DNA from 2 places in the Roseobacter sp. FCG-D35 genome. Region 2 is predicted to be linked to the other one. Evidence: riboswitches for the same ligand, from Rfam matches in the RefSeq annotation. Region 2 holds a riboswitch; the other holds the start of a gene.

Region 1 (11,530 bases), on a different contig from region 2:
GGACAACAACTTTGTCGAGCCACCGCTGATGCGTGAACTGATCACCCGGGTGCAGGCGATCACCGACGTGCCGCTCTGCATCGACAGTTCCGTGCCCGGCGCGCTCGAGGCCGGGCTTGAGGCCTGCGAGGGGCGTCCGCTGCTCAACTCGGTCACCGGCGAGGAGGAACGGCTCGAGATCGTGCTACCGCTTGTCAAGAAATACAACGTGCCCGTAGTGGCGATCTCGAACGACGACACCGGCATCTCCGAAGATCCCGAGGTGCGCTTTGCCGTGGCCAAGAAGATCGTCGAGCGCGCCGCCGATTTCGGCATCCCGGCCCATGACATCGTCGTCGACCCGCTGGTGATGCCAATCGGCGCGATGGCGACCGCAGGCCAGCAGGTCTTTGCCCTCGTGCGCCGCCTGCGCGAGGACCTCGGCGTGAACACCACCTGCGGGGCGTCCAACATCTCCTTCGGCCTGCCGAACCGGCACGGGATCAACAACGCCTTCCTGCCGATGGCGATGACCGCCGGCATGACCTCGGCGATCATGAATCCTGTCTCCCTGCCCGTTCCGGCCTCGAAAATCGAGGAGAAAAAGCAGGAACTGCTGGCCGCCGGCGTCTCGTTTCCCGACGACATGGATCCGGAACTATTCTGCAAGCTGACCGGTCTCGGCTCGACGAAACCGCGCCCCGGAAAGGAAATGGAAGCGATCCGCGCCGCCAATTTCCTGACCAACAACGATCCGCACGGGATGGCCTGGATCACCTTCAACAAGGAGGCCCCCAAGAAGGGCCAGGAGGGCCGCGGGCGCGACGCCCGGGCCGGGGGCCGCCGCCGCCGCGGCTGACACGGACCGATCAATCGGAAATCGCGCCCCGCCGGAGTCCCGGCGGGGTTTTTTCGTCTTGAGCGGCACACTTGCACAAGCCTGGTCGACCCAGGCCCGCCGCAAAGCGGGCGCGAAGTAACGCCGTCTTAACGGGGCGCACTCTACAAACCGGCCAGCGAGGGTCCGGCACGATGGAGACTGTGATGACGACTTCCTTGAACGCGTCCACCGGGAGGACGACATGACGGATCGCCTGATGCTGGCACCGAGGCTCGACCTGCCGGCCACTGCAGAGTTGATGTCGCAACTCAAGGATCACGATCGCGACGTCGTGCTCGACCTCTCCGAAGTGTCCTATTTCGGCGCGCTATGCATCCAGGTGGTGATCGCGGCGGCGACGGCCGTGCGCGTAACAGGTCACGATTTCAGCATCGTCGGGGCAAGCGACCGCGTCGTCGAACAGCTGCGCGTGATGGGTCTGACGCCCGAGTCGATCGCGGAGGGCCGTTGATGACGCTGGAAATTCTTGCCGTCGACGACAGCCGCACGATGCGCGACATGATCCGACTTGCCCTGACCCCGGCCGGGTTCACCGTGCATACCGCCGATGATGGGGTGCACGGCATCGAGGTGCTGGACGACATTCGCCCCGACGCGATCATCACTGACATCAACATGCCGCGCATGGACGGCTTCGGTTTCATCGATGCCGTGCGGGGACAGAACAAGCATCGCGCCACGCCGATTCTCGTGCTGACGACCGAGGCCGCGCCGGAACTCAAGGCCCGCGCACGCGAGGCCGGGGCCACCGGATGGATCGTCAAACCCTTCGATCCCGAGAAGCTGGTCAAGGCTCTCAAGATGGTCGCCGGATAAGGAGGCGCAGCGATGTCCAGCAACGACCCGATGGCCGAGATCCGCGCCTCCTTCTTCATCGAATGCGAGGAACTTCTCGAAGCCCTGCAGGACGGTCTGCAGGCAATGGACGACGGAGCCGAAGACACCGAGACCATCAACATCGTCTTTCGCGCCGTGCATTCGATCAAAGGCGGCGCTGGCGCGTTCGGCCTCGAGGCGCTCGTGCGATTCGCGCATCGGTTCGAAACGGCGCTCGACGAGGTGCGCGCGGATCGTCTGAGCCCGGACGCAGATGCACTCAAACTGTTCTTCCAATGCGCCGACCACCTGTCCGACCTCGTGCGCGTGAGCCGCGACGCCGGGCCGCTCCCGGACGCAGAAACCTCAGCGCTGCTCGCGCAGCTCGACGACCTGCTCGGCGAGGATGCCAGCGCCGAAGAGGAGGCGCCGGACGAGAACATCGACTTCCAACCGGCGCGTTTGTCGCTCGATCTCGACCTCGGCGGCGAGGATGCACTGGTACTTGACGTGGCAAAGCCGCGCTTTCGGATCGAGTTCACCCCCGAGAACGAGCTTTTCGAAACCGGCAACGAACCGTTCCACATGCTGCGCGCGCTCGACGCACTTGGCGAGTGCAAGATCACCTGCAACACTGACGCGCTGCCCGGGTTCGAAAGCCTCGCGCCCGAAACCAGCTACCTGTCGTGGGTCATTGAGCTTGTGGCCGACGTCGACGAGCCCGAGATCGCCTCGGTCTTCGAATTCGTCGAGGGGCTTTGCACGCTGCGCATCGAAAGTGTCGAGGGCGACGATCCAAAACACGGCTCGGATTCGGAACCTCCAGTTCCCGTCCTCGAGCCGGCCCCATCCGAGGATGAGGCTCCAACCGGCGGCAGCGAGGCCGAGCCGACGCTGTCGGGGGACACGGAGGCCACCGCTGCCGAGGAGGTGCCCGAGGTCGCGCCCGCCGAACCAAACGACACCGCGCCCCCCGAGCCGGACCGCACCGCGCCCGCAGAGCCGCCGCGCCCGGACCCGACCGCTGCACCGCCCCGTAAGGTTGCGGCGCAACCCGCCGCCGCGACCAAATCCGTCGTCCGGGTCGACATCGACCGCATCGAAAGACTGGTCAATCTCGTCGGCGAACTCGTGATTAACCAGGCAATGCTCGCGCAAAGCCTCGAGCAGTCCGGCCTGTCGCCGCATTCGGATGCCATGAACGGCCTAGAGGAGTTCCAGCGCCTGACCCGCGACATCCAGGACAGCGTGATGATGATCCGCGCCCAGCCGGTCAAGTCTCTGTTCCAGCGCATGTCCAGAATCGTGCGCGAAGCTTCCGCGATGGTGGGAAAGGATGTGCGCCTGCACACCGAGGGCGAGGCGACCGAAGTCGACAAGACCGTCATCGAACGGCTTGCCGACCCGCTCACCCACATGATCCGGAACGCCGTCGACCACGGGCTCGAGACGGCCGAGACACGTGCGGCCAAAGGCAAACCGGCGCAGGGTCGCGTCAATCTCAGCGCCGCGCACCGCTCGGGCCGGGTCGTGATCGAGGTTTCCGATGACGGCGGCGGGATCGACCGCGACCGCGTGTTCCAGATTGCCGCGCAAAAGGGGTTGATCTCGCCCGACGCGCAGCTCTCGGACAGCGAGATCGACAACCTGCTGTTTCTGCCCGGGTTTTCCACCGCAAGCGAGGTTTCGGACCTGTCCGGCCGCGGCGTCGGGATGGACGTCGTGCGGACCTCGATCCAGGCCCTGGGCGGGCGCATCTCGATCGCTTCGACCCCCGGACAGGGCACGAGCTTCTCGATTTCCCTGCCGCTGACACTCGCGGTTCTCGACGGCATGGTCGTCGAGGTTGCGGACGAGACCCTCGTCCTGCCGCTGAGCGTGGTCGTTGAAACGCTGACTCTGCGCGCAGAAGATGTCGAGATGGTGCGTCCCGGGGCACATGTCGTGCGGGTGCGCAGCGGCTTCGTTCCGCTCTTCGATCTCGGAAAGGAACTGGGATACCGCGCGCCGGTCAGCGACTATGACGGTATCGTGGTGCTGCTGATCGCGCAGGAGGACAGCAGCCATGCGGCGCTGATCATCGACAGCATCCAGGATCAGCGCCAGGTGGTGATCAAAGGGCTCGACGACAGTTTCTACCGCGCCCCGGGCATCGCCGCGGCCACCATTCTCGGCGACGGCCAGATCGCCCTGATCGTCGATACCTCCGACATCATCAGCAATGCCATCGGCGCCCAGGCCACCGCCGCGGCCCCCATACCAGCAGGACTTTCCGCATGAGCGACAAGGATACGCCCGTCACCATCGAGCTTCTCACCTTCCGGCTTGCCGACCAGGAATATTCGCTCGACATCATGTCGGTCCGCGAGATCCGTGGCTGGACCCATGCAACCCCGCTCCCGCATGCCCCAAGCTACATGAAAGGGGTCATCAACCTTCGGGGCACCGTGCTTCCCGTCATGGACCTTGCGCTGCGCCTGGGGCTCGAACCGCGCGAGCATACCGACCGCAACGTGATCATCGTCGTCAAGCACGACGACACGATGACCGGGCTGCTGGTCGATGCCGTCTCCGACATCATCGCGCGCACCGCGGACGACCTGCAACCGCCCCCCGAGGTGCAGACCAGCGCGGCGACGAACGTGGTCAGCGCCCTGACCCTCATGGACGAGCGCATGATCCGCGTGCTCGATCTGCGCTCGGTCGTCAGCACCGAGCGGAGTGCCGCCGCATGATCGAAACCAAGCCGCAGGACGGCGTGCTCGACCCGCGAAGTTTCGAAGCCATCGCCGAACTCGCCTACCGCGAAAGCGGGCTGCAACTGGTCGCCGAGAAAACCTCGATGATCCAGTCGCGGCTGCGTCATCGTCTGCGCGATCTGGGTCTTCCCAATTTCCGCGATTACGTCGCCTTCGTCTGCTCCGATGCGGGACAGCCGGAGCGCCGGCACATGATCTCGGCCCTGACGACGAACGTGTCGCATTTCTTTCGCGAGAAACACCATTTCGACATCCTGTCGGAGCGTATCGCGCCGGTGCTGTCGAAAAAGCTTCTCGCCGGCGGCCGGGTGCGCCTCTGGTCGGCAGGCTGTTCGAACGGCCAGGAGGCCTGCTCGATTGCCATGTGCCTGCTTGAGGCGATCCCCGATCTGTCACGGTACGACCTGCGCATCCTCGGCACCGATATCGATCCCAAGGTGGTGGCCTTCGCGAATGCGGCCGTCTACCCCGAGCGCATGATCACGGGCGTTCCTCCGGCCATGCTCGACAAGTATTTCGAACGACGCACGGACGGGGCCGAGCCGGAATACGCCGCACGACCGGTCCTGCGTGATCTCACCCGGTTCCGCGAGCTCAACCTGCACGGCCCGTGGCCGGTCCGGCAGGCGATGGACACGATCTTCTGCCGGAACGTCGTGATCTACTTTGACCTGCCGACCCAGAACGCGCTTTGGCCGCGGTTCCGAAAGCTGCTGACCGGCAACGGCCATCTCTTTCTCGGCCATTCCGAACGCATCGCGAACCCGGAAGCGGCGGGGTTCGTTACCGCCGGCCCGACAACCTACCGCACAGACCCCGCGATTCTGCCCGCACCGACCGCCAACTGAAGGAAACGAGACATGTCCCTGCGCGACCAAATCCGCATCATGGTGGTGGACGACATGTCCACCAGTCGTGGACTGATCACCCAGGCCCTGGATGCCTTCGGCGTCCGCAACGTCTCGACGGCAGAAAACGGCATGGACGCGATCAAGACCCTGGCGTCGCATCCTGCGCACCTGGTGATCTCGGACTACAACATGCCGCAGATGGACGGGCTGCAACTGCTGCACCATCTGCGCAGCAACGCGAAGACCAAGGGCGTCGGGTTCATTCTGATCACCGGTCGCGCCGAGCAGCAGATCATCGACCACGGCAAGAAGCTGGGGATGAACAACTACCTCAAAAAGCCGTTCGAACAGGCCGGGCTGCGCAACTGCATCGAGGCGGTCGTCGGGCGGTTGTGATGGACAGCGTCGCCGGACAAGCGAGACTTGCCACCGTGCTGTCGCGTGTGTCGCGGCACCTTGACGGCATGGCAGGACAGATATTCTCACTAGAAGAGGCGGTGAGCCGGGGCATGCCCGGCCGTGCTGCCGATCATGCCGCGATCCGCGAGTTGCAGACGCTCGATTTCCTGCGCCAGTCGCTGGAGGACCTGGCGCTGCTCGCGCATCAACTCCACCTTCACGCTGACACGTCGAACGTCGAAGACCTGCCGGTGCTGAAAATTGCCCGCGCGCTCAAGCTCGACAGCACGCGGACACTGCTGGATTGCGCTGCGGGACTGCCAGTCGTGGACGACAGGGCCACGGTTGGCGACCTCGACCTGTTTTGAGCGATTGGCGGGGCGTTGCCGTGCCGGACCATGTGACAAGAGCGCCCCATTTTCGAGAAAGACACATCCCGCCGTCAGCGTGGCACAAGGTCTGCCGCTCTCGCGCCATTAACCTTGCCCCGGAGCCGTAGCAGGACACCGACCGCCGCATGTAGACGTCGCTTGCGCGGGGCAAAGGTGTCGGAATGTCCTGACTGCCATCGTTCGCAGCCCAACGAGGTTCAGAGCACGGAGCATGGCATCGAAGACCCGCTGTCACGGCTGCCTTAGGTAATCTGCTGCCAGATCAACGAATTCGCGGGCGACCTTGATCATGCCAGATCCCGGCACATCCGGGTGTCCGCGCGACGTGGCGCTCCCATCTCTAGCCGGATTGTGGAGGACTCAGGCGGCCCGTTTGTCGCGCCGTCCAAGCGGAGTGCGAACGCAAGCCGACTTCGGCAATTCCGGGTCGTGAGGGAATCGCCGACGAAACGGCGAACCGACCACCAGCCACCGCCTGAACTTGCCATTGGCGCGGCCTAACGGTCGCTTGAACTGGCGGCACGCAGGATTCCGGGGCGGTGGAAAGCAGCGCCTATGGGTCCGCCGCGCGGTCCGTCCGGACGCCAGCTTTTCATTCGCCGCCGACGTTCGCAGGACGGAGGCCACAGTGCAGGCGTGCGTCAGTCGCCGTAGCAAACGCTGTATGAGCCGCCACACCGGTTCATCGCTGCGGAGCGAGGCGTCACAGACTCGCAGTCACCGCGCGACCCGTCGGAAATCGCGGTGCCGAACGACCGGAGGCGCCGAGACAGTTCGCGGAGCCTCGGCAATCAAGCCCGAACCGGCGCGTCCTGGCTGGCCCTGCCGTCCGAAGCACGGATCACCGCTTCTCCGCTTACGCTTGATACCGGGCGGGGTCGCGGTCGTGCTGTCCGAATGACTGACAGTTACTGAAGCGATTTCACGACCGCGGGTGATCACCGATACGACCCCATGAGACGGCGCGGGACACTCGCCGACAATCTCAGCGACCAGCGCGACCGATGATGGTCTGATCGACCGGGACAGCGCCCGGAACCATCTCTGACGGAAGCCGAAATGCCTGCCGGTAGCCCCATGACCCGATGTCCAACCCCGCAGACTTTCCGTCGACCCTCAATCTCGGAGAATGCCGCAGCGCATCGCAGGCGCTGGGTGCTTGACAAACCGTCCACGAGCCGATCATGACAGGACCGTTGGTTCCTGCCGTGCGGCAGGTGAAAAGGGAATGTACACCCGGGTGCCCGGGCAAGTGCAGCCGCCCCCGCGACCGTGACCGGAGAGGTCGCCCACAGCCACTGGCGCACGCGCCGGGAAGGCCGGGCGACCGGCGGAGCCGCAAGGCTCCGGCATCCGCAAGCCGGGAGACCTGCCAGCGCCGAAGACGTAACCGGACGGGGTGTTCCGGAGTCGGGAGGGTCGTGCTCACCCGTCATCCGCCTGCCCTGTCCCCGCACGAGGTGCGCCGATGAAGGACCGGATGACCGAAACTGCGCCCGCGGAACTGCTGGTCTGCGTGAAATGTCGGCGCGGGCTGGAGATGCCGCAAGATGCGCGGCGTCCCGGAGCCGCGCTTTACCAAGGGCTGCAGGCCTGCGACCTGCCCGAAGGCCTGACGCTCACGCCGGTGGAATGCCTGCAGAACTGCGACGCCGGCTGCACGGTGGCCTTGCGCGGCGCCGGTCGCTGGACCTACGTCTACGGAAACCTGCATGAAACGTCGGATCTGGACGTTCTGGTCGACGGTGCCGCGCGCTATCATGCGACCGCAGACGGGCTGATCCCGTGGCGCGAACGCCCCGAACATTTCCGCAAGAACTGCGTGGCCCGAATTCCCCCCCTGGAGACCGAACATGTCTGATCTCGTCAAGCTCCCCGTCACCATCGTCACCGGCTTTCTCGGCTCGGGCAAGACGACGCTGCTGCGCCACCTGATGCAGAACCCTCAGGGCAAGCGCCTTGCGGTGATCGTCAACGAGTTCGGCGATGTCGGCGTGGACGGCGAGATCCTGAAATCCTGCGCGATCCCGGAGTGCCCGGCCGAGAACATCCTCGAGCTTGCCAACGGCTGCATCTGCTGCACGGTCGCGGACGATTTCATTCCGACCATCGAAGCGCTCATGGCGCTCGATCCGCGACCCGAGCACATCCTGATCGAGACCTCCGGCCTCGCCCTGCCGAAGCCGCTGCTGAAGGCCTTCGACTGGCCGGCGATCCGCTCGCGCATCACGGTCGACGGGGTCATCGCGCTGGCGGATGCCGAGGCGGTCGCCGCGGGGCGTTTCGCGCCGAACGTGGCGGCGGTCGATGCGCAGCGCCAGGCCGATGCCTCGCTCGACCACGAGACCCCGCTCTCGGAAGTCTTCGAGGACCAGATCAGCTGTGCGGACATCGTGCTGCTGACCAAGCCCGATCTCGCCGGTCCGGAAGGCGTCGCGCAGGCCCGCGCCGTAATCGCCGCCGAGGCGCCGCGCCCGTTGCCCGTGGTCGAGGTCGCCGAAGGCGCGGTCGACCCGCGCATCGTGCTGGGTCTCGGGGCCGCCGCCGAGAACGACCTCGACGCGCGGCCCAGCCACCACGACACGCCGCACGATCACGATCACGAGGATTTCGAAAGTGTCGTGATCGACCTTCCCGAGATCGCCGATCCCGACAGTTTGGCGGGTCGGATCGAGGCACTTGCGCGCGACCGCAACATCCTGCGGGTCAAGGGTTATGCCGCCGTCGAGGGCAAGCCGATGCGTCTGCTGGTGCAGGCAGTCGGGGCCCGCGTGCGCTGGCAGTTCGACCGGCCCTGGCGGCCGGACGAAAGCCGCGCCGGGCGCCTCGTGGTGATCGCCGAGCATAACGATATCGACGCTGCGGTCATCCGCGAGGATCTTGCGCCGGCGGTGCAGCCGGCCGCGTAAGGCAAGAGGGGCGACGCGCAGATGCATGTCGTTTTCCGGGAGAGCCACGGGCTCGAAGAGACGGAGACCCCGACCGACCTGGGCCAGAGCCCGGCGGACCTGGTCGTACTGTCCTATTCGGACAGCGATCTCGGTGCCTTCGCCGCCGGTTGGCACCGGGGTGGCGGACCCAAGGGCAAACTGCCGTCGTTGCGTCTTGCCAACCTGTCCCAGTTGCGCCACCCGCTGTCGGTCGACACCTATGTCGAGCAAACGCTTGCCGGGGCGAAGGGCATCCTCGTCCGGCTGATCGGCGGCCGGGCGTACTGGCCCTACGGGCTGACGCAACTCGAAGCGCTGGCGGCGCGCAAAGGTCTGGCGCTGGCCGTGCTGCCCGCAGACGGGCGGCCCGACGAGACGCTCGACCTCGCCTCGACCTTGCCGGTCTCGACCCTGCGGCGTCTCGCGCATCTCTGCGATACGGGCGGCGCGGTGGCGGCGCAAGCCGCGCTGGCGCAGCTGTCTCTTGCGGCGGGCCTTTATGCCGGTCCGGTGCAAGGCCAGAAGCAGTTGCCGACCGTCGGCGCTTGGGCGCCCGCCCTCGGGGCCTGCTGCCCGCTGGCCTTCCTCGCCGACATGCGGCCGCGCGTCGTCGTGACCTTCTACCGCGCCTACCTGACGGCCGCGGACACCGAACCGCTTGAGGCGCTGTTCGCGGCGCTGGATCGCGCCGGCTTTCAGCCAATAGGTCTTTTCGCACCCACCCTGAAGGCGCCGCAGGCCGCCGGCTGGTTGTCACGGCAGATCGCGCAGATCGCTCCTTGCGCCATCGTCAACGCCACGGCCTTCAGCGGACAGGGGCCGGACGGGACTTCGCCGCTCGATGCCGGGGGCGTGCCGGTCTTCCAGGTTGCGCTGACCACCTCGTCGCGCGACGCCTGGCACGAATCCGAGCGCGGCCTGTCCCCGGCGGACCTCGCCATGCATGTCGTACTGCCCGAGATCGACGGCCGGCTTTTTTCGGGAGCCGTGTCGTTCAAAGAAGCCGAGGAGCGGGATCCGCACCTGCAATGCGCACACATGCGGCACCGGGCCGATCCCGCGCTGATCGCATCTGCCGTCGAGCAGGTCACGGCCTGGACCCAACTCGCCGCGCGCGCGCCCAGCGAACGGCGACCCGCTCTAGTGCTCTCGACTTATCCGGGCAAGGACTGGAACATGGCCCATGCCGTCGGACTCGACGCGCTGGCCTCGGCGCAGGCGATCCTCGAAGACCTGTCGCGCGCGGGGCATGACGTGCATGCCGGGGCCAGTCTCGACGCTGCGCTCGCGAGCGAAACGATCAGCTGGCCGCTCTCCGAATACGAGGCCGCGCTTGCCCGCCTGCCTCAAGCGATGCGCGCGGATCTGGCGGCGGCCTGGGGCGCACCGCAGGACGATCCGGTCTGCAGAAATGGTGCCTTTCACTTTGCCGCCTCCCCACAGGGGGCCGCGCTCGTCGCCCTACAGCCCGAGCGGGGGTCGATCGAAGCGCGCGGCGACGAGTATCACGACCTCGCCCGGGTGCCGCGGCATTCGTACGTCGCCTTCTATCTATGGCTGCAGTCGCAGGCAGACGTGCTGATCCATATCGGCGCGCATGGCACGCTCGAGTGGCTGCCCGGCAAGGCGGTGGCGCTTGGCCCGGAATGCTGGCCGCGGGTGCTGACCGGCAGCCTGCCGGTCATCTACCCGTTCATCGTGAACGATCCCGGCGAAGCCGCACAGGCCAAACGGCGCATCGGTGCTTTGACCCTCGGCCATCTGCCGCCACCCTTGAGGAAAAGTGCGACGCCAGAGCGACTGAGCCGGCTCGAGGCGCTGCTGGACGAATTCTCGAATGCCGACGGACTCGACCCGCGCCGCCGCGACCGCCTGCAGGACGACATCCGCGGCGAGGCGCAGGCGCTGGGTGTCGAGGACGATCTCGGGCTCGACGCCGCATCCTCCGCCGCCGAAGCGATCACCCGCATCGACCGCTTCGTCTGTGACATCAAGGACAGCCAGTTCGGCGACGGGCTGCATGTCTGGGGGCGTCCGCATGTCGCGGGCGGCGCGGCCCACACGGCCTCGCTGGCAGGTGAGCGGCAATCGATTGCCGACGCGCTGAACGGGCGGCGCATTGCCGCCGGACCCTCGGGCTCGCCGTTCCGGGGCCGGACCGACGTGCTGCCGACCGGACGAAACCTCTTCGCCACCGATCCGCGCGCGGTCCCGACACGGTCGGCCCATGCGCAGGGCGTCAAACTGGCCGAGGAACTCGTGCGGCGGCACCTTCAGGACCACGGTGACTGGCCCCGGGGGCTGATCGTCGACCTCTGGGGGTCGGCCACGATCCGCACGGCAGGCGAGGAATTCGCGATGGCGCTGCACCTGCTCGGCGTCCGGCCGGTCTGGGACGCGGGCAGCGAGCGGGTGTCGGGCATCGAGGTGCTGCCGATCACCGATCTCGACCGTCCGCGCCTCGACGTGAGCTTGCGGGTCTCAGGCCTCTTCCGTGACATTT
Region 2 (11,530 bases):
CCGTCGGTTTCCATCGTCACGACGATCCGCCCGCCGCGGTCCGCGATGGCGATCTCCGTGTTCGCGATCTGAAGGACCGCGGTCTGCACCGCTTCGAGCCGCGCCGGGTGACAGCGCAGCACGAGGCTCGAGATATGCCGTGTCGCGCTCATGCCGCCTCGCGTTCGCGAGCGTCCAGTCTCAGCACCTCGGCGGGGCAGAGCCCGACGCAGGCGCCGCAGCCGGTACAGCGATCGGCGTCCACGCGCAGCGCACCGACGACCCCGCCGCGGGCGTCGAAGACAAGTGCTGAGCTGTCACAGGCGTCGGTGCACAGCCGGCAGCTGATCCCGAGATCCATCAGGCACCCGGGGTCGAGCGCGACGGTGACGTTCCACGGCGGGACACGCCCGGTGTCGAAGACTCCGGCATCGCAGGCTTCGGCACAGGCCCCGCAGAAGGTGCAGGCCCCGCCGTTCAACCCCACCGCCGGAACCGCGTCCGGTCCGAGGGCGAGGATGGATTCGGGACAGGCTTCGACACAGGCGTTGCAGCCGGTGCAGGCCGTGCGCGTGTCGGCATCGAACCACGGCGGTCGGATCGCCGCGTCCGGTTCGCGGGACCGCGCAAGCAGAAAACTGCGCCGCGAAACTGTTCTGCTATGCTCCGCCGGCATCCCCTCTAGCCGCCGTGCGGTCCGGGCGGCCCGTAGATCAGCTGGTACATCCAGACGATGAAGCCGTAGCCGCCGACGATCATCACCGCGAGGATCGGCGCCAGAAAAATCGCCAGGAAGACGAAAACATTTCGCTCTTCGGCGCGGGTCACCTCACGGGTATCGGACTCGTCCATAGCCATAGGTTAAATTCCCATCCCTGCGCACATGCTACAGTTGAACCCCAATCGGGTTAAGTCTTGATTTTCGGTTAATTTGCTGCCTTAAGCGCGCCGACTCGGACGGCGCCCCTCAAGCGGCATCGTCGACCACGTCCGACCCGCGAGCGGGTGGCCAACCGTCTGCCTAACTTTCACCGCAACTGCCGCAAGGCGATTGCCCGGCCCCCGGTGCGCGCGTCGAGACCTCCGGAGCACGGTCGCGACGAAATCGCGCCTGCTGGCCATGGATCGCCGTTCCTTTCGCGACGGCCCTGCCCTAGACTGATCGGCGAGGCAGAAAAAACAGGAGAGAATGATGCGCCGAGTGGTATCGATCGCGCTTGCGGTCGGCGTTCTTGCATCCGTTTTGGGCAGCCTGCCGGCATCGGCAGGCTGGCGCGACCGATACGAAGTGCACGGCGTCGAGGACGGCGACATGCTGAAAATGCGCTGGGGGCCGGGCACCGAGTTCGTCGTCGTGCTCGGACTGCCCAACGGCACGGTTCTGCGGGTGCATGAATGCCAGCAGACCGGCGGCACGCGCTGGTGCAAGGTCTCGCTTAACGACGCGCCACGGATGAAGGGTTACGTGTCCTGGGCCTACCTTCGGGAAATCTGACACTTCCCCCGTTGTCTCAGATCTACAAATGCGGTCCCGGGGCGACCTGACGCAGGAAATGGCGCGACGCGGCCTGTCGCGCGAACCTTGCCGCTTGACGCCCCGCGCCGCTTCGGTTTCTGTCGATCCATGGTTCCCCGAAAGGGCAATGGCCCGAGGGGATGAAATGGGAATGCGGAATCGCGCCTGGAACGGGCGCGCAGCCCGCAGCCGCCCCCGCGACTGTGAGCGGTAAGCGGTGTCCGGTGCCACTGGGTCAACCCCGGGAAGGCGGACATCGCAATGACCCGCGAGCCAGGAGACCAGCCATGCCCGGAAACCACTGAACCCTCCGTCGGGTGTGACGGAAAAGGAGAAAGACCATGCACATCGAAGAAGGCGTCGTCACCGGCGCGAAAATCGCCCTGGGCTACGCCACCGCGGCAGGCGCGGGCGCCTATACCCTCAAGCTTTGCGCCGACGCGCTGCGCCAGTCCGGCGCCGCCGCGCTGGCCGGACGTGCGGCGCTCTCGACGGCGCTCGTGTTCTGCTTCTTCGAGGTGCTGCCACATTATCCCGTGGGCGTCTCCGAGGTGCATTTCATCCTCGGCTCGACCCTTTTCCTGCTGTTCGGTCCGGCCGCCGCCGCGCTCGGTCTCGCCGCCGGTCTCTTGGCACAGGGACTGCTCCTCGCGCCCTTCGACCTGCCGCAGTACGGCATGAACATGACGACGCTGCTGGTGCCGCTTTTCGCGCTGCAGGCGCTGGCAAGGCGCATCATCGCACCCGGCACCGCCTATGTCGACCTGGAGTACCGCCAGGCGCTGGCTTTGTCGGTCGCCTATCAGGGCGGCGTCGTCGCCTGGGTGGCGTTCTGGGCCATCTATGGCCAGGGCTTCGCCGCCGGCAACATTGCCGCCGTGACCTCGTTCGGCGCGGCTTACATGCTGGTCGTCGTATTGGAGCCGCTGGTCGATCTGGCCGTTCTCGCGGGCGCCAAGGCGCTGCGCGGGCTCGAGCGGTCCGGCCTCGTGACGCCGCGGCTCTACAACGCCGCCTGAAAACTTCTTCAACTTGCAAATGGCTCCCTGACGGGAGCCATTTGTCTTTTCAGGGGTCGACGTCTGCCCCGCCAATCGCACCCGAGCCGCTTGATCGCGGATACGGACCCAGCGCCAGCGGTGACTTGCTGACGATCAGGCGTTTTCCCGCAGCGCATCCAGTCGCGACCGGGGCCGCGCCTCGCTGTCCGCGTCGAGGCGCGCGTGAATTTTCTCCATAACGGCGCAGAAGGTCGAAAGCTCCGCCGCCGTCAAACCGTCGAGCAGCCGCGCCTCGATCCCCGTCACGATCGGAACGATCTCGGCCAGCGCGCTTTCACCCTTCGCGGTCAGCGAAATGTCGACGAGCCGACCGTCCACGCGACCGGCGAGCTTGCGCACCATGCCGGCGGCTTCGAGCCGCGCAACCGCTCGGCTGACCCGGGGCTTGTCGAGATTCACGAAGTCGTGGATGTCGCGCACCGAGACCTTGCCACAGCGTTGCAGATGCACGAGCACGCGCCACTCCGCCACGCTCAAGCCGTGGGTGCGTTCATACTCCACGCTTAACCGTCGGCTCACGCGCTCGGACAGGACTGCGAGCCGGTACGGCAGGAAGGCGGACAGGTGGAAATCCTCGGGCATCGCGGCGTCTCCGGATCGTTGCACCGGGAACGATATTGACTTTCGTTGTAAATGCAACGAAAAATTGGAAGACAGTCTGCGGTGCGATTCCACGTGTCGCGCCGGCAGATTCATCAAGGGAGAGCAGGACATGGCCAAGGCATTCGCCTCGCAGGGAGACACTGGCGAAAAGGCGATCTCGTTCACCGAGATCGGCGAGGGCCTCTATGCCTTCACGGCCGAGGGCGATCCGAATTCCGGCGTCATCATCGGCGACGACAGCGTGATGATCGTCGAGGCGCAGGCGACGCCCCGGCTGGCACAGAAGGTCATCGACTGCGTGCGCGGGGTCACCGACAAGCCGATCACCCATCTGGTCCTGACCCATTACCACGCCGTGCGGGTTCTGGGTGCCTCGTCCTTCGATGCGCAGCAGGTCATCATGTCCGACACCGCACGGGCTATGGTGGTCGAGCGCGGGCAGGAAGACTGGGACAGCGAGTTCCAGCGCTTCCCGCGTCTGTTCGAAGGCTACGAGAGCATCCCGGGCCTGACGTGGCCGACCACGACCTTCTCTGACGCGATGACCGTCTATCTCGGCCAGCGCAAGGTCGAGATCAAGCAGATCGGCCGTGCCCACACCGCCGGCGACAGCGTGATCTGGGTGCCCGACGCGCAGACCATGTTCACCGGCGATATCGTCGAATACCATTCCGCCTGCTATTGCGGCGACGGGCATTACGAGGATTGGGGCGGCACGCTCGACGCGGTCAAGGCCTACGACCCGCAGTCCATCGCCCCTGGCCGCGGCGACGCGCTGGTGGGCCGGGACATGGTCGACGCGGCACTCGCCAGCACCCGCGACTTCGTCGACAGCACCTACCGGCCCGTCAAGCAGGTGGCCGCAAAGGGCGGAACGCTGAAAGACGCCTGGGACGCGGTGCGCGCGGCCTGCGATCCGAAATTCGCCGATTACGCGATCTACGAACACTGCCTGCCCTTCAACGTCGCCCGCGCCTACGACGAAGCGCGCGGCATCGACACGCCGCGGATCTGGACCGCCCAGCGCGATCTGGAAATGTGGGAGCAGTTGCAGGGCTGATCCGGGCGCGAGGGAGGAGGACCAATGCTCGACGACCGATATGCGCTGGCGTTCCGGCTCTACCCTTACCAACGCTCGGTTGATCAGGACGCGGAGACACCTGCGCGCCACCCGGTCGTTGTCATGGGCGGCGGTCCGATCGGCGTCGCCACGGCGCTCGATCTGGGCCTGCAGGGCATCCCCGTCGTCCTGCTCGACGACCATGAAGGCGTCGGCCAGGGCAGCCGGGCGATCTGTTTCGCCAAGCGCACGCTCGAGATCGCCGGACGCTACGGCTGCGGAGAGGCGATGCTGGAGAAGGGCGTGGTGTGGAACGTCGGCAAGGTCTTCCACAAGGATGCGCAGGTCTACGAATTCAACCTGCTGCCCGAGGACGGGCATCGCTACCCGGCCTTCATCAATCTGCAACAACCCTATTTCGAGAAGTTCCTCGTCGAACGCGTGCGGGCGGCCCAGGCAGCCGGTGCGCCCATCGAGCTGCGCGGCAGGAACCGCGTCGACGGCGTCGAGGTCCACGACGATCACGTCATGCTCGACATCACCACGCCCGAAGGCCCCTACCGGATCGCGGCGGACTGGCTGATCGGCTGCGACGGCGCCTCCTCGCCCTTGCGTAAGATGCTGGGGCTCGATTTCGAGGGCCGCGTCTTCAAGGACAGTTTCCTGATCGCCGACATCACCATGACGGCGGATTTTCCGACCGAACGCTGGTTCTGGTTCGAACCCTCCTTCAAGGACTCCGGCGCCTCGGCGCTGCTGCACCGCCAGCCCGACGGGGTCTGGCGGGTGGATTTCCAGATCGGCTGGGATATCGACCGCGCGGAAGAGCTGAAGGAAGAGAATGTGCGCCGCAGGCTCGACGCCATGCTCGGACCGGACGTCGACTACGATCTGGTGTGGACGTCGATCTACACGTTTCAGTGCCGCCGGATGAAGAAATTCCGGCATGGGCGGGTGATCTTCGCGGGCGATGCCGCGCACCAGGTCTCTCCCTTCGGCGCGCGCGGCGCCAATTCCGGGATTCAGGACGTCGACAATCTCGGCTGGAAGCTGGGGTTTGTGATCTCCGGCAAGGCGCCCGAAGGCCTGCTCGACAGCTACGACGCGGAACGCCGGCACGGGGCGGACGAGAACATCCTGAACTCGACCCGCTCGACGGATTTCATCACGCCGAAGTCAAAGATCAGCCACGTCTTCCGCAATGCCGTGCTCGACCTCGCGCGGCACCACGCCTTCGCGCGGCCTCTGGTGAACTCGGGACGGCTCTCCGTACCGTGCGTTTACGACGGCCTGTCGCTGACCGGCGCCGATGAGCTCGAAGGCGGTCCGGAACGGACCCGTCCGGGCGCGCCCTGCCCCGACGCGCCGCTGGCGGACGGGTTTCTGCTCGACCGGCTTGGATCGGGCTTCGTGCTGCTCGGCATCGATGCTGGCCTGCCCGGAGATCTCGAGATCGCAGGCATTTCTTTGCGCTCGGTCACGGTCTCGCGCGGCGACGACCCTTCCGGCGCGCTGACCGCGCGCTATCTCGGAGCCGCGTCTGCGGCCGTCTACCTCGTGCGACCCGACCAGCATGTCGCCGCGCGCTGGCACGCCTATGACAAGACCGTGGTCGCCGAGGCCCTGCGCACCGCCTGCGCGCTCAAGGACATCTGACCATGCTCAATACTGCCGCGAACATCCCCGACCCCGATGGTTTCTATGCCGACCTCATTGCCGCGCATGACGGCCTCGATGACGACGAAAGCGCGGCGTTCAACGCGCGCCTGATCCTGCTTCTGGCCAATCACATCGGCGACCGCGCCGTCCTCTCCGAGGCACTGGCCGCAGCCCGCGCCTCCAGCCCGAAAGGAGACACCTCGTGACCAAGATCGACCCAGTCACGCTGACCCAGTCCGACGGCAGCGCCATCCATCCCGGCTACATGCCCGGCTTCGGCAACGACTTCGAGACCGAGGCCCTGCCCGGCGCTCTTCCACAGGGCATGAACAGCCCTCAGAAATGCAACTACGGGCTTTACGGCGAGCAGCTCTCCGGCACCGCCTTCACCGCCGATCCGCCCGAGCGGACCTGGACCTACCGCATCCGCCCCTCGGTCAAGCATTCCACGCGCTACGAACGCATCGACCTGCCCTACTGGAAATCCGCGCCGCACGTCGTCGAGGACGTAACAAGCCTGGGCCAGTACCGTTGGGACCCGGTGCCGCACAGCGACGAGGCCCTGACGTGGCTCACCGGCATGCGCACGATGACCACCGCCGGCGACGTCCATACGCAGATCGGCATGGCGGCGCACATCTACCTTGTGAACACCTCGATGGACGACGCCTATTTCTACTCCGCCGACAGCGAATTGCTGGTCGTGCCGCAGGAGGGCCGCCTGCGCTTCGCCACCGAACTCGGCATCATCGACATCGAGCCGCGCGAGATCGCGATCATCCCGCGCGGGCTCGTCTATCGGGTCGAGGTGCTCGACGGACCCTGCCGCGGTTTCGTCTGCGAGAATTACGGACAAAAGTTCGAACTGCCGGGCCGCGGCCCCATCGGGGCCAACTGCCTTGCCAACCCACGCGATTTCAAGGCTCCGGTTGCGGCCTTCGAGGACCGCGAGGTGCCCTCGACACTGACGATCAAGTGGTGTGGCCAGTTCCACGAGACGAAGATCGCGCAAAGCCCGCTCGACGTGGTGGCCTGGCACGGCAATTACGCGCCGGTGAAATACGATCTGCGAAACTACTGCCCGGTCGGCGCGATCCTCTTCGACCATCCCGATCCGTCGATCTTCACTGTGCTCACCGCCCCGTCGGGCGTGCCCGGCACCGCCAACATCGACTTCGTGCTGTTCCGCGAACGCTGGATGGTGGCCGAGGACACCTTCCGCCCACCGTGGTATCACAAGAACATCATGTCCGAGCTGATGGGCAACATCTACGGGCAGTACGACGCCAAGCCGCAAGGCTTCGCCCCGGGCGGCATCAGCCTGCACAACATGATGCTGCCGCACGGTCCGGACCGGAATGCCTTCGAGGGGGCGTCGAACGCGGACCTGAAGCCGGAGAAGCTCGACAATACGATGTCCTTCATGTTCGAGACCCGGTTTCCGCAACAGCTGACCGCATTCGCGGGCCGTGAGGCGCCGCTGCAGGACAATTACATCGATTGCTGGGACAGCCTGGAGAAGAAATTCGACGGAACGCCCGGCCGGAAGTGACGCGACCGGCGCCTCAGCGCCAGTCTATTCCGCAGATCCAGTCCCGGGCCGCGGCGATGGCGGCCGGTCCCGGATGGTCGGCATGCCACAGCAGCCAGACGGCACGCGACATCGCCGGGCCTGACCGGCGATGCACGGCGGCCCGCAGGCGCGGATCGCCTCGGCCCAGTGACAGAGGCAGCACGGACTTGCCCTGCCGAAGCACGACCGCTTCGAGGGTCGAGGACAGATCACTGACGCGGAGGGGTGACAGGCGCTCGTGCGGCCCGCGCAGGTCGGCAATCCAGCGCGCCTGCGGCAGACCTGCGTGCGCATCGTCATAGCCGATCCAGGGCAAACTCTCCTCGTCACCCGCCGCAATGTCCGCGGCGCAGAAGACGCCGAAAGACCAGTCCGCCAGCTTCCGCGTCTTGACCGCCAGCCCGCCCTGGCCGGGACGGGCGAAACGCAAGGCGAGGTCGGCTTCGCGCCGGGTCAGATCGAGATTGCGCGCCTCCGGCACAAGCTCGACCGACAGATCGGGATGTGCTGCGCTCAGCGCCGGTACCGCCGGGATCAGCACATGGTTTACGATGATCGGCACGGCACTGATGCGCACCGTCCCGGACAGACCGGCCGACGTCCCCAAACGATCTTGCAGCACGCTGGCATGGCGCTCGACCTTCTCGGCCTGGCCCAGCACGGCTCTCCCGGTCTCGGTCAGCTCATAGCCGCCCGAGTGTGAGCGCACAAACAGCGCGGTTCCGAGATGCGCTTCTAGTCGTTTCACCCGCCGTGCCACGGTGGTCTCGCTGACACGAAGATGCCGCCCCGCCTCTGCAAGCGTTCCGCGCCGGTGAAGCGCCAGCAGATATCTCAGGTCGTCCCAGTCAAAGTCCTGCATTTTTGCAGACTACCGCTGCACATCTACTGCGACAATCGGCGCAGACGCCATGTGATGATGCAGCCGGACCCGAACAGGAGGCCGGAATGAAATACATCGTGCTTTTCGAAGACGCCAAGACCGCGGACCCGGACATACGTGCGAAATACATGTCAGAACATCTCGCTTTTCTCGCACGACATGCCGACGCGGTTTCGGCGGCAGGTCCGCTGGACGATCCCGAAGGCAAGGGCCGGGACGGCCTCTGGATCGTCGATGCGCAGACCCCGGAAGAGGTCGAGAGGCTGGTGCGCGAGGATCCGTTCTGGCCCACGGGTCTGCGCGGCGGGCACGCCATCCTGCCGTGGAAACAGGTCTTCCCGAAATCCGGCGGGACCGCGCAGAGCTGAACACCATCGCAGCCCGCCAGAGGTCTGCCACATCAGATTTTTGGCCGCGCAGGCTCTTTTGAAAACGCCACGATAGTTCAGGCGCAACCCCTTGCAACCGGCGGCGCCGAGGCGCATCTCACGGTCGGAACCGGCGGGGCATTGCGCCTCGACAAAGGGGTGAGCGGACCAGATGGCACGACATGGCTTCAAGCAGACGATCGGACGCGCGCTGGTGCGGATCAGGCGCCGCGTGCCGCCCGGCGCGCGCCTGCTGCTCGGGCTTCTTCTGATCGTCGGAGGCTTTTTCGGCTTCCTGCCCATCCTGGGCTTCTGGATGATCCCGCTCGGGGTCGCCGTCGCGGCACTCGACGTGAAACCCGCCTGGCGCGGGCTTCGGAAGCGCCTTGGCTGAGCCAACTGTCGGTTGACGCGCCCTTCCCGCTCGTCGACGGTCCCCTCACATACCGCGCGCAAAAATCGCAGGGCGGTCAAGCGAAGGGAACACCATGCACGAGAACGGCCTGAAACGGATCTGGGAGGCGGGCCGGCCCGCGATCAACGGTTGGTGTTCCATCGGCAACCCCTTCACCGCCGAGATCATGGCCGCGCAGGGATACGACTCGGTCTGCGTCGACATGCAGCACGGCGCGCTCGACTATTCCGACCTTCTGCCGATGCTGCAGGCGATGCGCGCCAGCGGGGTCACGCCGCTGGCCCGGGTTCCGTGGCTCGATCCGGCGGCGATCATGAAGGCGCTGGATGCCGGGGCAATGGGCATCGTTTGCCCGATGATCAACTCGCGCGCCGAGGCCGAACTCTTCGTCTCCTGCATGCGCTATCCGCCTGACGGCCAGCGCAGTTTCGGCCCGACACGGGCCGGCGTCGCCATGCCGGGGTACGGCGTTGCGATGAACGCCGAAGTGCTCGCGCTGGCGATGATCGAGACCGCGCAAGGGGTCGAGAACCTGGAGGAGATCGCCGCGACACCGGGGCTCGACGGGCTCTACGTCGGCCCGGCGGACCTGACCCTCGGGTCGCAGGCCGGACGCCTGCCGCCCGGGCTCGACCGCGAGGAGCCCGAGATGATCGCGCTGATCCAGCACATCGCGGAGGTCTGCGACAGGAACGGCCTGCGGGCCTGTCTGCACTGCGGCAGCGCGGATTACGCGGCCCGGGCAATCGGCTGGGGGTTCCACCTGACCACGGTCTCGGGCGACGCGCGCCTTCTGGCCGCGGCCGCTTCGGAAAGCGTGCAGCGTTTCAGGACCCTGACCGGGGCCGCCAAGGACTAACGCGTATTCTCGTTGAACCGCGTGAGCAGCCTCAGCGCGATATGCGGTTTGCTGGCGAGCGCCGGGGCCGCCAGATCGCCGCCAGACAGATCGTCAAAGCCCGCCACCCCGGCAAGGTCTTCGGCGGCAACCGTCCGGAATCCCATCGCCCAGCCGTCAAAATTGCGTTGCGGAACAGGCCGGTCCAGCAGCAGGAAGACGTCCTTGTGGCGCGGGTCCTCCACGATCCGGGCATAGGTGTTGAAAACCACGTCGCGCGGACCTTCGAGCGCCTGCATGAAACTTCCGTCCTTGTAGAGCAGCATCCCCGTAATCCCGTCGGCGAGGTTGCGTGCGCGACAGGTTTCAAGCAGCTCGGACAGATCGTCATCTCCCATCGGCCGGCTGGCGCCGCTGGTGTAGACAAGACAGTGCATCGGTACCGGGTCCATCCTTTTCCGGGTTACCTTTCGTCATCCTACCCTGCGGCGCGGTTTGCGTCCACGCGCACGACGACGGCGTGAAATCGGGAGAATCGCCGCTTTACGGATTTCGGCAAACTAGTCATGCTTGCAGCAGATGTACGCATTTCCATCACGAGAGGGCCGTTCGCCATGTTTAGACGTTGTGCTCTGATTGTCGCCGCAAGCCTGGTTTCGCTGAACATCGCGCCGGAGGCATTGCGCGCCGATGCGCATCTGGAAGAATTCGTCGACGAAGGCAATCGCCTCGCCGCGCTCTTGCGGGCCGGACGAGGTGTCGTGTCGGTCAACCAAGATCTCATCAACAATCCCGATATCGCCGACAAGGGCCTCGATGCGGAAACCTTCCTCGCCGCCGTCCACGAGCAGTACCGCGACGCGTACGGTACGGGTCCGCTCGACGGCGATCTGAGCGACGAGCAGCGCCGGCTGACCCAGGCGCAGCTGGACGCGATGGGCGAAATCATCGACGAGAACCAGGACCTGATCAATTCCGAGGGCCTGGGGTTCAAGGGCTTCATCCCGGCAGTCTTCGCGCGTCTGGTCAACGAACGCTTCGGCGAAAAGCTGGGTGGCAGCGCGACCATGAAGGTTACCGCGCCGCCCGAACTGGTGCGCAACCGCAAGGCGCGTCCCGACGCCTGGGAGGCGGCGGTGATCGACGAGCGGTTCCAGAGCGGGGACTGGACCGAAGGCGAGGCCTTCTTCGAGGAAATCGCATCGGACGGAGACGCGCGTTTCCGGATGCTGATCCCCGAGTACTACGGCGCCTCCTGCCTGACCTGTCACGGGGGACCCAAAGGCGAGGTGGACATCACCGGCTTTCCCAAGGAGGGCGGTGCGGCGGGCGATCTTGCCGGCGCGATCAGCATCACCCTGAGGCAATGACCGGCCTGTCACGCCGGTGGTTCCGGGCCGCGGGCGACAGCATCGCGCTGCGGGTCGGGTCGCTGTCCGCGGTGCTGCTGAGCGCCGTGCTGATCAGCACGCTGACGATGGCCTGGGACCTGCGGCGCAACCAGCAGCAGATCGAAGCCTCGACCGAGCGATTCCAGCGCCTGCAACTCGCCGCCGAGGCGGACCGCGATTTCGG

Evidence for each region. A riboswitch is a leader RNA that binds a small molecule or an ion and turns the genes downstream of it on or off. The one in region 2 is predicted to bind cobalamin.
Region 1: linked by a shared signal. The riboswitch ahead of R5H30_RS00705 (DUF1636 family protein) and the one ahead of R5H30_RS10945 (energy-coupling factor ABC transporter permease) in region 2 are both predicted to bind cobalamin.

The regions. Positions count from the first base shown of each region.
Region 1 is NZ_JAWQFO010000001.1:148,018-159,547, reverse strand. Features, by position in the region: gene R5H30_RS00745 (methyltetrahydrofolate cobalamin methyltransferase) at 1-838, shown strand, start outside; gene R5H30_RS00740 (STAS domain-containing protein) at 1,062-1,331, shown strand; gene R5H30_RS00735 (response regulator) at 1,331-1,696, shown strand; gene R5H30_RS00730 (chemotaxis protein CheW) at 1,709-3,976, shown strand; gene R5H30_RS00725 (chemotaxis protein CheW) at 3,973-4,431, shown strand; gene R5H30_RS00720 (CheR family methyltransferase) at 4,428-5,303, shown strand; gene R5H30_RS00715 (response regulator) at 5,316-5,702, shown strand; gene R5H30_RS00710 (DUF8776 family protein) at 5,702-6,073, shown strand; cobalamin riboswitch at 7,278-7,488, shown strand; gene R5H30_RS00705 (DUF1636 family protein) at 7,578-7,958, shown strand; gene cobW (cobalamin biosynthesis protein CobW) at 7,951-9,006, shown strand; gene cobN (cobaltochelatase subunit CobN) at 9,028-11,530, shown strand, end outside.
Region 2 is NZ_JAWQFO010000004.1:12,032-23,561, forward strand. Features, by position in the region: gene R5H30_RS10925 (chaperone NapD) at 1-152, opposite strand, end outside; gene R5H30_RS10930 (ferredoxin-type protein NapF) at 149-655, opposite strand; gene napE (periplasmic nitrate reductase, NapE protein) at 661-837, opposite strand; gene R5H30_RS10940 (SH3 domain-containing protein) at 1,172-1,474, shown strand; cobalamin riboswitch at 1,588-1,799, shown strand; gene R5H30_RS10945 (energy-coupling factor ABC transporter permease) at 1,837-2,514, shown strand; gene R5H30_RS10950 (MarR family winged helix-turn-helix transcriptional regulator) at 2,650-3,138, opposite strand; gene R5H30_RS10955 (MBL fold metallo-hydrolase) at 3,269-4,219, shown strand; gene R5H30_RS10960 (FAD-dependent oxidoreductase) at 4,244-5,875, shown strand; gene R5H30_RS10965 (DUF2783 domain-containing protein) at 5,878-6,084, shown strand; gene hmgA (homogentisate 1,2-dioxygenase) at 6,144-7,430, shown strand; gene R5H30_RS10975 (LysR family transcriptional regulator) at 7,444-8,313, opposite strand; gene R5H30_RS10980 (YciI family protein) at 8,400-8,702, shown strand; gene R5H30_RS10985 (hypothetical protein) at 8,875-9,096, shown strand; gene R5H30_RS10990 (HpcH/HpaI aldolase family protein) at 9,191-9,976, shown strand; gene R5H30_RS10995 (BLUF domain-containing protein) at 9,973-10,407, opposite strand; gene R5H30_RS11000 (c-type heme family protein) at 10,570-11,325, shown strand; gene R5H30_RS11005 (response regulator) at 11,322-11,530, shown strand, end outside.